2 regions of the Roseixanthobacter glucoisosaccharinicivorans genome follow, and region 1 is predicted to be linked to the other one. Evidence: riboswitches for the same ligand, from Rfam matches in the RefSeq annotation. Region 1 holds a riboswitch; the other holds the start of a gene.
The links. A riboswitch is a leader RNA that binds a small molecule or an ion and turns the genes downstream of it on or off. The one in region 1 is predicted to bind glycine.
Positions count from the first base shown of each region.

Region 1 (7,601 bases):
CGGCGCAGCGCATCTATGGGCGGCTGATCCGCATGCACGCGGCCAAAGATTGAGCGCGGGGCGGCCGGCCGGCGGGCGGTTTCGCTCCGCCCGCCGGCGCGCCCTCAAGCGGACATCTGCGCCGCAACCAGTTCGGCGGTGGCGCAGGAGAGCGTCCAGCCGAGGTGGCCGTGGCCGGTGTTGAAGAACACGTTGCGCGCCCGCCGACTGGCGCCGACCCGCGGCAGCATCCCCGGCAGCATGGGCCGCAACCCCGCCCACACCGCGACGTCGCTGGTATCGAGCCTTGGAAAATGCCGCCGCGTCCAGCTGACGAGGGGCGCGATGCGGTCGGCCCGCACATCACGATTATAGCCGTTCAGCTCCGCTGTCCCGGCGATGCGGAAGCGGGAGTCGCCAAGGCGGCTGGTGACGATCTTCGCGGCATCGTCGAGCAGAGCCACGCGCGGGGCATGGTCCACATCCTCCGGCTTCACCGCCACGGTGATGGAATAGCCCTTCACGGGATAGACATTGAGCCGCTCGCCCACCAGCGCGGCCAGCCGCCGGCTCCCGACCCCGCCGCAGATGACCACAAGGTCCGCCGTCAGCGACCCGACCGCCGATGCGTCGTCCACGCCGTGCCATTCGACCGTGCGGGCATCTCCGCCGTCGCGGATGGCGCTGACTTCGACCCCGTGGACGAACTTTCCGCCCAGGCGCTCACAGGCCACGGCAAGGCCACGCGTGAACAGGCAGATGTCGCCGGAGGCGTCGCGCGGGGTGAAGAATCCGCCATGGAACGCGCCCTCCAGCGTGGGCTCGATGGCCCTGATTTCCTGCGGCGTCACGGGTTCGCGCTCAAGGCCGCCGCGCTTCAGCAAGGCGTTGACCTCGGCGGCATGGTCGAAGCTCGCTTTATCGCGATAGACATGCATGAGGCCGCGCTTCTGCAGGTCGAAGGCGATGCCTTCCCGCTCGGCGATCTCAAACAGATGCCGCCGCGCCGCGATGGCGAGGCGGACCGTCTCGACGGTGTTTTCCTCGTATCTGCGGATCTGGCCGACGAATTCCGCGAGCCAGGACAGCTTGTGCCAGCTGGGCTTCGGGTTCAGGAGCAGCGGGGCGGAGCGGGTGAAGATCCAGCGCAGCCCGTGGGCGACGTTGGACCATTGGTTCCAGACCTCCGCATTGCTGGCGGAAAGCTGGCCGCCGTTGGCGAAGGAGGTTTCAAGGGCGGCGTAGGGGTGCCTCTCCAGCACCGTCACCGCGTGCCCGCGGCGCAGCAGGGCATAAGCGGTGGTGACGCCGGTGATGCCGGCGCCGATAACGATCACATGTCCCATGATTGAAGGCTCTCTTCCGTGACAGTTCACGCCCCCTCTGTCACGGAACCTGAGAGCTTCTCCGCCATGGCGGATATCCCCTTCGGTGGATCAGGATGGTCCTGATCTCTCTCCAGAGTGCCTGCTGAATCGGTCCTTTTGCCTGAGAGATTCCGGGGCGGTTGCTCCTTCGGCGGCGCCGAGGCGCCCTCTCCCGATTCATCTGAACGGCAGGCGCCAGGATAGGGATTTGCCTGCCCATTTCAAGTCAAATAGTGTTTTGTCCCTCATATGACTGATGCACGCCGGCGATCGCCCCGGCCCGCTGCCGCGCCGGGGCGATCGCCGCACCTGCGGCTCAGCTGAGTTCGGGCAAGCGGTCGAGATGCTTGTCCAAGGTGATCGGATAGTCGCGCACCCTGACGCCGGTGGCGTTGTAGATGGCATTGGCGACCGCCGCGGCGACGCCGCAGATGCCGAGTTCGCCCACGCCCTTCGCCTTCATCGGCGAGGACATGGGGTCGGTCTCATCCAGGAAGATCACGTCCTGGTGCGGGATGTCGGCGTGAACCGGCACCTCGTAACCGGCAAGATCATGATTGACGAAGACGCCCAGGCGCTTGTCGATCTTGAGCTCCTCCATCAGCGCGGCGCCCACCCCCATGGTCATGGCGCCGATCACCTGGCTGCGCGCGGTCTTGGGGTTGAGGATGCGCCCGGCGGCACACACCGCCAGCATGCGCCGCACGCGCACCTCGCCGGTTACAGCGTCCACGCCCACTTCCACAAAATGGCCGCCGAACGTGGATTGCTGGTATTTTTCGTTGAGGTCGCCGTATTCCATGGTGTCTTCCCCGGAAAGGCCGCCTGCCCCCACGGCCTCGGTAAGGGGAACACTGCGGTTGCCGAGGCGCACCGCTCCGTCGGCGAACACCGCGTCGGCGGAATTGAAGCCGAGCTTCTGCGCCACCGCTTCACGCAGCTTCACGCACGCGGCATAGACGCCGGCCGTGGAGCTGTTTCCACCCCACTGCCCCCCAGAGCCCGCCGACACGGGGAAGCTGGAATCGCCAAGGCGCACGCGCACCTTTTCGAGCGGCATGCCCATCATCTCGGCGGCGGTCTGAGCGATCACGGTATAGCTCCCGGTGCCGATGTCGGTCATGTCGGTCTCGACCGTGAGCAAGCCGGTGTTGTCGAGGTGCACGCGCGCACCGGACTTCATCACAAGGTTATTGCGGAAGGCGGCCGCGACGCCCATGCCGATCAACCAGTCGCCGTCGCGGACGCTTCCCGGATGCGCGGCGCGCGCGCTCCAGCCGAACCGATCGGCGCCCTGCCGCAGGCAATCCACCAGCCGGCGCTGCGAGAATGGACGTTCGGGATTCTCAGGATCCACCTGCGTATCGTTCGCGGCGCGAAACGCGATCGGATCCATGCCGAGCTTTTCCGCCATCTCGTCCATGGCGATCTCCAGCGCCATCATGCCCGGAGCCTCGCCCGGCGCGCGCATGGCATTGCCTTCCGGCAAGTCGAGTTCGGCGAGACGCAGCGCCGTCATGCGATTTCCGCCGGCATAGAGCAGGCGCGTCTGCTGCACGGCCAGTTCAGGCCCGCCGCCCGGCAGGTCGCCGGACCAGCTCTCATGGCCAATGGCCGTGATCTTTCCGTCCTGGCTCGCGCCGATGCGGATGCGCTGGATGGTGGCCGGGCGATGGGTGGTGTTGTTGAAAATCAATGGCCGCGAGAGGGCCACCTTGACCGGCCGGCGCGCGGCGCGCGCCCCAAGGGCGGCCATGAGCGCATCCGCCCGCAGAAACAACTTCCCGCCGAACCCTCCGCCGATGAAGGGCGAGATAAGGCGGACGTTCTGCTTTGGAATGCCGAGGGTCTTCGCCATGTCGGCAACGCCCCAGGCGATCATCTGGTTGGAGGTCCAGAGCGTCAGCTTACCGCCGTTCCAGGCGGCGATGCTGGCGTGCGGCTCCATCATGGCATGGGCATGGTCGGGAGTGCTGTAGGTCTGATCGAGCTTCACCGGCGCGGCGGCGAACGCCCCTGGGAAATCCCCGCGCTTGGTGTCGGCCTCGGTGTCCTCTGGGATGGTCGCGCTCTTGCGCGCTTCCGAAAGATCGAACGCGCCATCGGCCTTTACGTACTCCACCTGGATCAGATGGGCCGCCGCCCGGGCCTGTTCGAAGCTCTCCGCAACGACCACGGCGACAGCCTGATGATAATGCTCGATATCCGGCCCGCCCAGGAGCTTCGCGGTGTTCTTGATGCCCTTGCCCAGCGGACCGGCATTCTCGGCCGTAACAATGGTGATAACCCCTGGTGCGGCCTTAGCGCGCGCGAGATCCATGGAGGCGATCCGGCCCTTGGCGATGGCGGCACCCAGCACATAGCCATAGGCCGCGTTCGCCATCCCCTCGTGGTGCTCATAGGCATAGGGCGCCGTGCCGGTGGTCTTCAGCGGCCCGTCGATGCGATCGAGCGGATGGCCGATGACCTTGAGCTGGTCGATGGGATTGGTGGTTGCGGGCGTATCGAATTTCATCGGTTCAACCCTTCGCCTCGTTGAGCGCGCTGGTAAGCGTGCGTCGGACCAATGGCAGCTTGAATGCATTGTCGCTGGTCGGCTTGGCGCCTGCGAGAAGACGCTCGGCCACCGCATTGGCGCCGCGCGGCATCTGCGCCTCGGCCGCTTCCAGGCGCCACGGCTTGTGCGCCACGCCGCCGAGCGCCACGCGGCCCGTTCCATCCCGCTGGACGATGGCGGCCACCGAGATGAGCGCGAACGCATAAGAGGCCCGGTCGCGGACCTTGCGGTAGATATGCGTGCCGCCCACCGGCTTTGGCAGCGTCACGGCGGTGATGAGTTCGCCGGCGTCCAGCACCGTCTCCTGCTGCGGGGTATCGCCCGGAAGCCGGTGGAAATCGGCGATGGCGATGCGCCGCGTGGCGCCGTCCGCCTTCACCGTTTCCACCGTGGCATCAAGCGCGCGCATGGCCACCGCCATGTCGCTCGGATGGACCGCGATGCAGGCCTCGCTTGCGCCAAGCACGGCGTGCTGGCGGCTGAAGCCGCCGATCGCCGCGCAGCCGCTGCCGGGCTGACGTTTGTTGCAGGGCATGTTGGTGTCGTAAAAATAAGGGCAGCGGGTGCGCTGGAGCAGATTCCCGGCCGTCGTCGCCTTGTTCCGCAATTGCCCCGAGGCGCCCGCCAGCAAGGCGCGGGACAGGACGCCGTAATCGCGGCGCACACGCGCGTCTGCCGCCAGATCCGTATTGCGGACCAGGGCGCCGATGCGCAAGCCGCCATCCTCCGTCGGCTCGATCGTGTCGAGCCCGAGGCCGTTGAGGTCGATGAGATGGCCCGGCGTTTCGATTTCCAATTTCATGAGATCAAGCAAATTCGTGCCGCCGGCGATGAACTTGGCCTCCGGAACGCGGGCCGCAGCGGCGACGGCTTCGGCAGGCGAGGCTGCCCGCTCGTAGGTGAACGACTTCATGCCTGCCTCCCAGCCACTTCGTTGATGGCATCCAGGATGTTGGAATAGGCCCCGCACCGGCAGATGTTGCCGCTCATGCGCTCGCGCACCTCGGCGTCCGTCACATCGGGCGCTGCGTTCAGATCGGCGCTCACGTGGCTGGGAATGCCGGCCTTGATCTCCCCCAGCATCGCGACGGCGGAGCAGATCTGGCCCGGCGTGCAATAGCCGCACTGATAGCCGTCGTGCTTCACGAACGCGGCCTGCATGGCGTGGAGATTTTCCGGCGTGCCCAGCCCCTCGATGGTGGTGACCTGGTTTCCCTCATGCATGACCGCGAGCGTCAGGCATGAATTGATGCGCCGGCCATCCACCATCACCGTGCAGGCGCCGCACTGGCCGTGGTCGCAGCCCTTCTTCGTGCCTGTGAGGTGCAGATGCTCGCGCAGGGCATCCAATAAGGTGGTTCGGTTATCGAGTTCGAGCTGGCGGGGGACCCCGTTCACCTCGAACGATATTTTTGAACTTGTTGGGTTTGTGGGGCTTGCTGGGTTTGTGAGGCTTGTGGCGACTGCGCCAGCTTGCGCCTGCGCCGCCGATGGGGCGGCGGATGCGGTCACCGTCACGGACAGCGCGGTTCCGATCAGCAACTCCCGCCGGGTCACTGACAGGTCGGATGGAGTCTGCAATGGATCATTCCTCATGAGGACCATGGGTTCCAGACGCGCCGCCTGAACCCGGTTGACCCGGCTCAACGTGCATCGCAGCAATCGGATCCAGGCGAGCACTTCACGATTGAGTTGATCGGGCGCAGCCGGGCATCGGACAGCGCCCACGGGCGGGTGGCCGCGCGGTCAAGGCGAGCGTGTCTCCGGGCAGATCCGCGCGGCGGCAGCACGCCGACGATGAGGCGAGGCACCGCCACGCGGAGACGATTGCGGCGCAAGCCGGCTCGACTGGAAGTTAGGTCAAGCTTTTTCACTTTTCCTGGCCCGCAAGCTCAGCTAATCGAAGCATGGGGTGTGCCGTCTTTGCGCGGCACGCGGGACCGAAGCGGGGAGAGCGGCATCAAGGGCATGTTGCGCACGGCAGTCGTCGCCGAAAGCGCAATTTTAACCCGGACTTGCCAGTCTCTGCCCGCGAAGCTCCTTGGGGGCGCGAAGAAAGAGGCCGGCATGATGCCCAAACTGTTCAAGACCCTGGCGCTGACCGCCCTGCTTCAGGTCGGCGCATTCGCGTTTGGTTCCTACGCCATGGCGCAGTCCACGCCGGTGCCGCAGCGCGGCGTTCCCGGCGCGACCCTCGACATCGGCGACCAGCCCGGCCTCGTCCCGCCCGCGGACGACGAGGTGGACATGGATCCGGCCTACAAGCGCCAGCCGGTCTATTTCCGCACCACTGAGCCGCCGGGCACCATCATCATCAGCACCGACGACAAGTTCCTGTATCTGGTGGAAGGCAATAATCGCGCGCTGCGCTACGGCATCGGCGTCGGCCGCGACGGCTTCACCTGGAAGGGCCTGGTCACGGTCGTCCGCAAGGCCGAATGGCCCGATTGGACGCCGCCGGCGGAAATGATCCAGCGCCAGCCCTATCTGCCCCGCTTCATGGCCGGCGGCCCGGGCAACCCGATGGGCGCCCGCGCGCTCTATCTCGGCGGCACGGTCTATCGCATCCACGGCACCAACCAGCCCGAGACCATCGGCTATGCGGTGTCTTCCGGCTGCTTCCGTCTGGTGAACAGCGAGATCATCGACCTCTACACGCGCGTTCCCGTGGGCACCAAGGTCATCGTGCGCCAGGCGGTCACGCTCTGATCCACCGCACCGCCGGTGCCGCAGCAATGGCCGCCGCATCCGCGGCGGCTTCTTCTTACTTCCAATCACCTCAATGGGGCGGGATTCATGAAGACACTCCTGGCGTTGCTGACCGGCGCCGTCGTGGCGCTGTCGGCGCACGGCGCGAGCGCGCAGACGCTCAAGGCGGTCAAAGATCGCGGCGAGCTGGTGTGCGGCGTCAGCCGCGGACTGCCCGGCTTCTCCAATCCGGATTCCACCGGCAAGTGGACCGGCTTCGACGTGGATCTCTGCCGCGGCATCGCCGCAGCTGTGCTGAACGATCCCTCCAAGGTGAAGTTCGTGCCGCTGAACGCCGAGGAGCGCTTCGCCGCGCTCAAGGACGGCAAGGTGGACGTGCTCTCGCGCAATTCCACCTGGACCTTGCAGCGCGAAGGCGAGCTCGGCCTGCTGTTCGGCCCCATCACCTATTATGACGGCCAGGGCTTCATGGTGCGCTCGGCGCGCAAGATCACCTCGGCCCTTGAACTGGACAATTCCAAGGTCTGCGTCCAGGCGGGCACCACCGCGGCCAATTATGCGACGGATTATTTCGCCGCCAACAACATGAAGCTCGAGCTGATCTCCCTGCCCTCCTCCGACGAGCTGGTGAAGGCTTATGAGAGCGGCAAGTGCGACACCATCACCACCGACGTGTCGCAGCTTTATTCACTGCGCCTCGTGCTCGCCAAGCCCGGCGACCATATCGTGCTGCCCGACGTGATCTCCAAGGAGCCGCTCGGCCCCGTGGTGCGCCAGGGCGACGACCAGTGGTTCAATGTGGTCAAGTGGACCCATTACGCCATGCTGAACGCCGAGGAACTGGGCGTGAACAGCACCAATCTCGACCAGGCCCTGAAGTCCGAAAAGCCGGACGTGAAGCGCCTCGTCGGCACCGACGGAAATTACGGTGAGCAGATCGGCCTCACCAAGGATTTCGCGGTGCGCATCGTCAAGGCCGTGGGCAATTA
Region 1 covers NZ_CM195538.1:3,074,093-3,081,693, forward strand. The annotation lists gene V5F78_RS14220 (M20 family metallopeptidase) at 1-53, shown strand, start outside; gene V5F78_RS14225 (D-amino acid dehydrogenase) at 105-1,325, opposite strand; glycine riboswitch at 1,446-1,531, opposite strand; gene paoC (aldehyde oxidoreductase molybdenum-binding subunit PaoC) at 1,663-3,861, opposite strand; gene V5F78_RS14235 (FAD binding domain-containing protein) at 3,866-4,816, opposite strand; gene paoA (aldehyde dehydrogenase iron-sulfur subunit PaoA) at 4,813-5,499, opposite strand; gene V5F78_RS14245 (L,D-transpeptidase) at 5,971-6,612, shown strand; gene V5F78_RS14250 (amino acid ABC transporter substrate-binding protein) at 6,700-7,601, shown strand, end outside.

Region 2 (7,601 bases), 2.5 Mb from region 1:
GTATTGGCGATCAGCGAAAGGCCGGAGGCGGCAAGCGGCGAGAAGCCAAGGCCGATCAGCAGCGCGCCCGTCACCGCGACCGGGGTGCCGAAGCCGGACGCGCCCTCGAAGAAGGCGCCGAAGGCAAAGGCGATCAGCAGCAGTTGCAGGCGCCGGTCCTGCGTGATGCCGCCGATGGATTGCTGGAGAATTTCGAACCACCCTTTCTCCACCGTAAGGCGATAAAGGAAAATGACGTTCAGAATAATCCAGCCGATCGGGAAAAATCCGGTGACAACCCCTAGTAGCGTTGCGCGGATGGCGAGATCCGCCGGCATGGTGAAGGCGAAAATGGAAATCGCGAGCGCCACAAGAAGGGCGAGAACTGCAGCAATGTGTGCAGATACTTTGCCGGAGGCAATCAATACCAGAAGTGTAACGACGGGGATCGCCGCCGCGAGAGTCGACAGCACTGCACTGCCGAACGGGTCATAGACCTGATTCCACATTACATCGCTCCCTAGAGCCGTTTTATTTTTGATTCAGGTGCTGGTCGTCCAGCCCACGCTATTGCGAGGCGACATCTCGCGTCTGTCAATGGTAAAACTCTAGGGAACCAGCATTCGTCGGCTAAAGCTTAGACTTCGGTGCTGAATTGTCGGGACGATTTGGAACGACATGATTCCAAAGTCTATATTACGTAACGTAAATTACAGGGATGATGTTGTAATTACCTAGCGTCATGTACATTTGTCGAAAGAAGCGGCACCTGTGCCGTTCGCAGGTCGGCTGTGATGCGAACCGTCGCTTCAGAGCACCCGCGCGATACGGCGCGCTGCCCGACAAAAGCCGAAGCCGCCGGCGCGCGAGGCAAACGGCGGCTTCGGGCATTTTGAAGTGGCGCCGCGCCCCTGAGGGGCGTGCGGCCGCAGAGGGCCTATTCCGCCGCTTCGGCGATCGCCGCAGGTTTCACCCAGCGCAAAACCGGCGCACGGGCGGCGCGCGTCTCGTCGAGCCGGCGGCGCGGGGCATAATGCGGAGCACCGAGGAAGCGCTCCTTCTCGCCCGCCTTCGCCGCCATCGCGAGATCCCGCAGGGTGGCGATGAACAGATCCAGCGAGGCCTTGGATTCGCTCTCCGTCGGCTCGATCAGCATGGCGCCGTGCACCACCAGCGGGAAATAGACCGTCATGGGGTGATAGCCCTCGTCGATCAGCGCCTTGGCGACGTCGAGCGTGGACAGGCCCGTGCCCTCCAGCCAAGCATCGTCGAACAGGGCCTCGTGCATGGCCGGGCGCGTGGCGAAGGGCGCGCTCATCACGTCCTGGAGGCTGGCGCGGATGTAGTTGGCGGAAAGCACCGCATCCTCCGCGGCCTGCCGCATGCCGTCGGCGCCGTGGGACAGCATCCAGGAGAGCGCGCGCACGAACATGCCCATCTGGCCGTGGAACGCGCTCATGCGCCCGAGCGCCTGCTCGGCACCAGCCTCACCCTGCTGTTCCACGAGGCGCAGGCCGTCGCCGTCTACGACCAGCGCGGGGGCAGGAGCGAACGGCGCGAGCGCCTTCGAGAGCACCACCGGCCCCGCGCCCGGCCCGCCGCCGCCATGGGGGGTGGAGAAGGTCTTGTGAAGATTGATGTGCATGGCATCGACGCCGAGATCGCCGACCCGCACCTTGCCCAGGATGGCGTTGAAATTTGCGCCGTCGGCATAGAAATAGGCGCCCACCGCATGCACCGCCTCGGCGATCGCCACCACGTCCGGCTCGAACAGGCCGCAGGTGTTGGGATTGGTCAGCATGATGGCGGCGACGTCCCGCGAGAGCGCCTTCTTCACCTCTTCCACGTCCACCGTGCCGTCGGCGCGGGCGGGAATGGATTTCACCTGATAACCGAGCAGGGCAGCGGTGGCGGGATTGGTGCCATGGGCGCTTTCCGGCACCACCACGATGGTGGGCTTGCGGCCGTTGGCTTCATGGGCGGCCTTGATGGCCATCATGCCGCACAATTCGCCATGGGCGCCGGCCTTGGGGGTGAGCGCCACCGCATCCATGCCAGTGAGGGTGAGAAGATAGCGCGAAAGCTCGCCCATCAACCCGAGCGCGCCCTGGACCGTGGAAACCGGCTGCAGCGGGTGGATGTCGGCAAATCCGGCCAGGCGGGCCATGCGCTCGTTGAGGCGCGGATTGTGCTTCATGGTGCAGGAGCCCAGCGGAAAGAGGCCGCTGTCGATCCCGTAATTCATGCGCGAGAGCCGCACATAATGGCGCATGGCCTCCGGCTCGCTGAGGCCGGGCAGGCCGAGCGGGGCCTTGCGCTCAAGCCCGCCGAGGCGTGGGGCGAAGGCGGCCGGCTCGTCCAGATCGACGCCCGTCACCTCTTGCCGGCCGATCTCGAACAGCAGGCCCTCTTCCAAGTCCAGCGCCCGGTTGCCGGTGAAGGTGGCAGGGCCGATTTCGCTCGCCGATTGGGGCGCCGTCGCGCCGCGTCCTTCGCGATTCATGAGCGGATCTCCTGGGAGAGGAAAGAGCGTGCGGCTTTCGGCAAGAAGACGGCCGTTCCCTCTCCCGCTTGCGGGGGAGGGCTAGGGAGGGGGAAAAGATCCGGCATCGAAATATTGAAGGGAGGCTTGGCTTCACGGGCCCCCTCCCCAACCCTCCCCCGCAAGCGGGAGAGGGGGAGCAGGGCGCTGGCGGTAAGGGGCGCGTTCATGCCAGCACCTCCTTCAGCGCGGCCGCATAGGCGGCGCGGTCTTCGTCCGTGGATGTCTCGGTGGCGGCCACCAGGATCAAATCGTCAAGGCCCGCATCCGGCGCCAGCCGGGAATAAGGCACGCCGCCGAGGATGCCCCTGGCCGCCAGTTTCTCGATCACCTCTGCCGCGTTACCCGCGACGCGGATTGTGAACTCGTTGAAGAAGCTCTCGTTGAGCACCGCGACGCCGTCGAGGGCGGCGAGCCGGTCGGCGAGGTCGCAGGCGGCGGCATGGTTGATGCGGGCGAGCCGCGTCAGCCCCGCTTCGCCGAGCAGCGAGAGATGGATGGTGAAGGCCAGCGCGCACAGGCCGGAATTGGTGCAGATGTTGGAGGTCGCCTTCTCGCGGCGAATGTGCTGCTCGCGGGTGGACAGTGTCAGCACGAAGCCGCGCCGGCCTTCCGCATCCACCGTCTCGCCGGCGAGGCGCCCCGGCATCTGGCGCACGAATTTCGCGCGGGTGGCGAACAAGCCCACATAGGGGCCGCCGAAGGTGAGCGGATTGCCGATGGACTGGCCTTCCCCCACCACGATGTCCGCCCCTTGCGCACCGGGCGGCTCGACGAGGCCGAGCGAGACGGCTTCCGTGAACACGGCGATCAGAAGCGCCCCGGCCGCATGGGCCTTTTCCGCGATGGGCTTCAAATCCACCAGATTGCCGAACACGTCCGGGCTCTGCACCACCACGCAGGAGACGGTCTCGTCGATGGCCGCGAGAATGTCGTCCGGCCCCGTGGGCTGCGGCGCGAGGCGCAGCAGAGGCACTTCGGCATAATGGGAAACGGTGGCGATGGTCTGCGCATAATGGGGATGCAGATTGCCCGCCAGCACGGCCTTGCCGCGTTTGGTTACCCGGTGCGCCATCAGCACCGCTTCGGCGGCAGCGGTCGAGCCGTCGTACATGGAGGCGTTGGCGACCTCCATCCCCGTGAGTTCCGCCACCTGGGTCTGGAACTCGAACAGATATTGCAGGGTGCCCTGTGCGATCTCGGGCTGGTAGGGCGTATAGGAGGTGAGGAATTCCGAGCGCTGGATCAGATGGTCGACCGTCGCCGGCACATGGTGGCGATAGGCGCCGGCGCCGACGAAGAACGGCACGGAGCCCGCTGGCACGTTGCGCGCGGCAAGGCGCGACAGGGCGCGCTCGACCTCCAGCTCACCCTTGCGGCGAGGCAGGTCGGGCAGTTCGGCGAGAAGCTTGTCGGCGGGGATGTCGGCGAACAGAGCGTCCACCGATGGCACGCCGATGCGTGCCATCATTTCGGTTCGGTCTTCGGGTGTCAGGGGGAGATAGCGCATGATGCGTTTGCCTCGCCGACGTGCACGGCCGCGTCAGCCCGCGGCACCGTGCATGTGCGGCCGTTGGGGTGTCAGGCGTGCGTCTCGACGAAGGCGGCATAGGCCGCGGCATCCATCAATTCGTCCAATTCGGCGGGGTTTGAAAGTTTGAGCTTCACGAACCAGCCGGCGCCTTCCGGATCCGCATTGACGGTATCGGGGGCGGCTTCCAGCGCCTCGTTGACGGCAATCACCTCGCCGGAAACCGGGGCATAGACTTCGCTCGCGGCCTTCACGCTCTCGACGACCGCGGCTTCCTGGGACTGCTTCACGACCTTGCCAATGGCCGGAAGCTCCACGAACACAACGTCGCCGAGCTGGCTCTGGGCATAATCGGAGATGCCGATCACCGCCACGTCACCGTCGAGCCGGACATATTCATGGTCCTTGGTGTAGCGCACGTCACTCATGGTCAGGCCCCCTTCTGTTCGCTCTTACGGACGTAGCGCTGGGCCACGAACGGGAATGTGACGACGGTCGCGGGCAGGTTCTTGCCGCGCACGATGATGTCGAGACGCGTGCCCGGCGCCGCCAGGGCGGGCGGCACATAGCCCATGGCGATGGGCGCGTTGAGGGTGGGTGCGAAACCGCCCGAGGTGACGATGCCGATCACCGTTCCGTCCTTGGCAATCTCGGCGCCCTCGCGGGCCGGCGCACGCCCTTCGAGGTGCAGGCCGACGCGCACGCGGGCCGGGCCTTCTGCCAGCTCGCGCTGGATGCGCGCGGCCCCGGGAAAGCCGCCGCCCTCGCGCCGCCGTTTCTGGATGGACCAGACGAGGGCGGCCTCGACCGGAGAGGTGATGGGGTCGATGTCGTGGCCATAGAGGCACAAGCCCGCCTCCAGCCGCAGCGAATCGCGCGCGCCGAGGCCGATGGGCTTGACCTCCGGCTCGGCGAGAAGCGTGTTCCAAACCGTGACTGCGGCGTCTTCGGGGACGGAGATTTCGAATCCGTCCTCGCCGGTATAGCCGGAGCGGGAGATATGGACGGGGATTCCGTCGAACGTGGCCGGGCCGGCCGCCATGAAGTCCAGCGTGGCGCCTTCAGGCGCATGGCGCGCGAGCACGGCGGCGGCCTGCGGACCCTGGAGCGCGAGCAGGGCGCGGTCGTCGAGCCGTTCCAGCGTCACGCCGGCGGGCAAGCGGGCGGCGATATGGGCGTAATCGGCCTCCTTGCCGGCGGCGTTCACCACCAGCAACAAGGTGCCGTCCTCGTCCGGCGCGCCGGGACGGGTGACCATGAGGTCATCCAGAATACCGCCGTCGTCCGCCATCAGCTGGGAATAGCGCTGGCGGCCGGGCTTCAGATTGAGGATGTCGGCGGGGATCAGCGCCTCGAGCGCGGCGGCCGTGGTCGCGTGATCGGGGCCGACGAGCTTGGCCTGGCCCATGTGGGACACGTCGAACAGCCCCGCGTGGGTGCGGGTCCAGGCATGTTCGGCCAGGATTCCATCGCGATATTGCACCGGCATGTCGTAGCCGGCGAACGGGACAAGGCGGGCGCCGAGCGCCGCATGGGCGCCGTGTAGCGGCGTTTTCAGAAGGGGGAGATCAGTCTCGGGATGTGACATTCCGGTTCCTGGGGCGCGCCAAAGTCATCGGGTCTTTCGACCCGAGCGGCGCCCCCTCTGTCACCGGAACCTGAGAGATTTGACCGCACCCGGTGGAACGGGCACGGCTTACGCCTTCGGTGAGCCACCCGCATGAACCCTGAGGGTCACGCCGCGGCTGCTTTCCAGAGTGTCGTCCCCCTGCGGTCCTTTTGCCTGAGCGGTTCCGGGGCGGTTGCGCCTTCGGCGCCAGCCATCATTCAGAGAATGGGCCGGTCTCTCCCGCAGGGATCTTCCGAGCGACCGCTCCGAGGAGCGGCCGCCGTCACCATAGACAAACGCGCCGCAGGGTCAATGCGGCGCGTTTCGTCATTGTGCGGGTGGCGGTCCGAAAGTCGCCGGGGGTGGCCCGAAGGTCGGCGCCGGGCCGAACGTATTGGGGTCCGCGGCTGGCGCTGCCGGGGCGGCCGGCTTGCTCGCGGCGGGCTTTGCGGCGGCCGGGGCAGCGGTTGCCGCAGGCGCGGCATCGGCCGCGGGTGCAGCAGGCCGCGGCCGGGCCGGGCGCGGTCGGGCCGGGGTTTCGCCCTTGGGGTCGAAGCCCACGTAGATCACATATTTCCCGATCGCTTCCGGGGTGGTGACCGGGAAGGAGATGGTGTCCTCCACCACCGTGAAGGTGGTCTGGGTTTCACCCTGGGGGATGTTCAGCGGCACCACGAAGAATTTGGTGGTGATGGTCTTCGGCGAGGGACCTTCCTGCACCACGGCGATGCGGATCGGTACGTTGAGCGCGCCGGGCGTGCCCTTGTCGCCGAGCAGGACGCGCCCATCAAGGCCGACCTTCACGTTCATGACGCCGTTCGCGATATTGCATTCGCGCGCCATCTGGCCGAGCGAGCCCTGGTATTTGAGGCCACCACCGGGGGCGGGGACTTGCCAGGTGGACGCGCCGGAGCGCACGTCCACGCGCGGGCATTCGAATTCCACCGCATCCGGGCCAGTGCCGACGGTCATATTATTGGTGGTCTGTGCGGCGCCTACGCCGCCCGCCGCCGCAGCCGGATCGACATTCACGCCGGGCGCGCCGAACGTTCCCTGCGAGTTGCCGGCGCACCCTGCAAGGGTGATGGCCATGGCTGCCCCGGCCAACACACGCATAGGCAGAGCCGCGTCTAAAGCAAAACGCATGAGGAAACTCCAAAAACCTCCGCAACACGGGAATGTATAACAGAAGGTTAAAGCGCTCGGGGAGGGGGAACCCGCGCCTTGAGCCCGTCGGCGGGGAGGTATCTGACTCTATGGTTACCGGCGGCGCCGGCCGGTCAGTTTCCCACCACTCCCGCCGGTCGTCCGGCAACCACCACCAGAGCCTTGCGCGCACCCGAGAGACGCTGCGAGACGCGTCGCAGATCCTCCAGCGTCACCGCCTCGATCAGCGCGTTGCGGCGATCAATATAATCCATGCCAAGCTTGTCGATCTGGATCTGGAGCAATTGTCCGGCGATCTTCGAAGAGGTGTCGAAGCGCAGTGCGTAGCTGCCGGTGAGATAGCTCTTGGCCTCGTCGAGCTCCGCCTGGGTCGGGCCCTTGTCGAGGATCTGCTGAAACTCCTCGTTGATGATCTTTATGGATTCGCCCGCGCGGTCGTTCTTGGTGGCGGTGCCGGCGAACCACAGGCCCGCGTGCTCCAATGCCACCTGGTAGGAATAGACCGAATAGGCGAGCCCGCGGGCCTCGCGCACTTCCTTGAACAGGCGGGAGGAAAAGGCGCTGCCGCCGAGAATGTGGTTCAGCACATAGGCGGGGATGAAATCCGGGTCCTGCCGTTCCAGCCCGTCAGTGCCGATCATGACCACGGACTGGGGGACATCCAGCGGAATGACGTCGGTCTTGCCGAGGTCCTGGGGCTTCACATCCGCGACCGGAGTGAGCTGCGCGGTGGCCGGAAGCGCGCCGAACACGCGGTCCAGCTCGGTGGCGAG
Region 2 covers NZ_CM195538.1:479,383-486,983, forward strand. The annotation lists gene V5F78_RS02080 (L-lactate permease) at 1-488, opposite strand, end outside; gene gcvPB (aminomethyl-transferring glycine dehydrogenase subunit GcvPB) at 917-2,482, opposite strand; gene gcvPA (aminomethyl-transferring glycine dehydrogenase subunit GcvPA) at 2,688-4,031, opposite strand; gene gcvH (glycine cleavage system protein GcvH) at 4,103-4,480, opposite strand; gene gcvT (glycine cleavage system aminomethyltransferase GcvT) at 4,483-5,640, opposite strand; glycine riboswitch at 5,814-5,914, opposite strand; gene V5F78_RS02105 (hypothetical protein) at 5,989-6,753, opposite strand; gene V5F78_RS02110 (M16 family metallopeptidase) at 6,942-7,601, opposite strand, start outside.
Region 2: another riboswitch for glycine. It lies ahead of gcvT (glycine cleavage system aminomethyltransferase GcvT); the one in region 1 lies ahead of V5F78_RS14225 (D-amino acid dehydrogenase).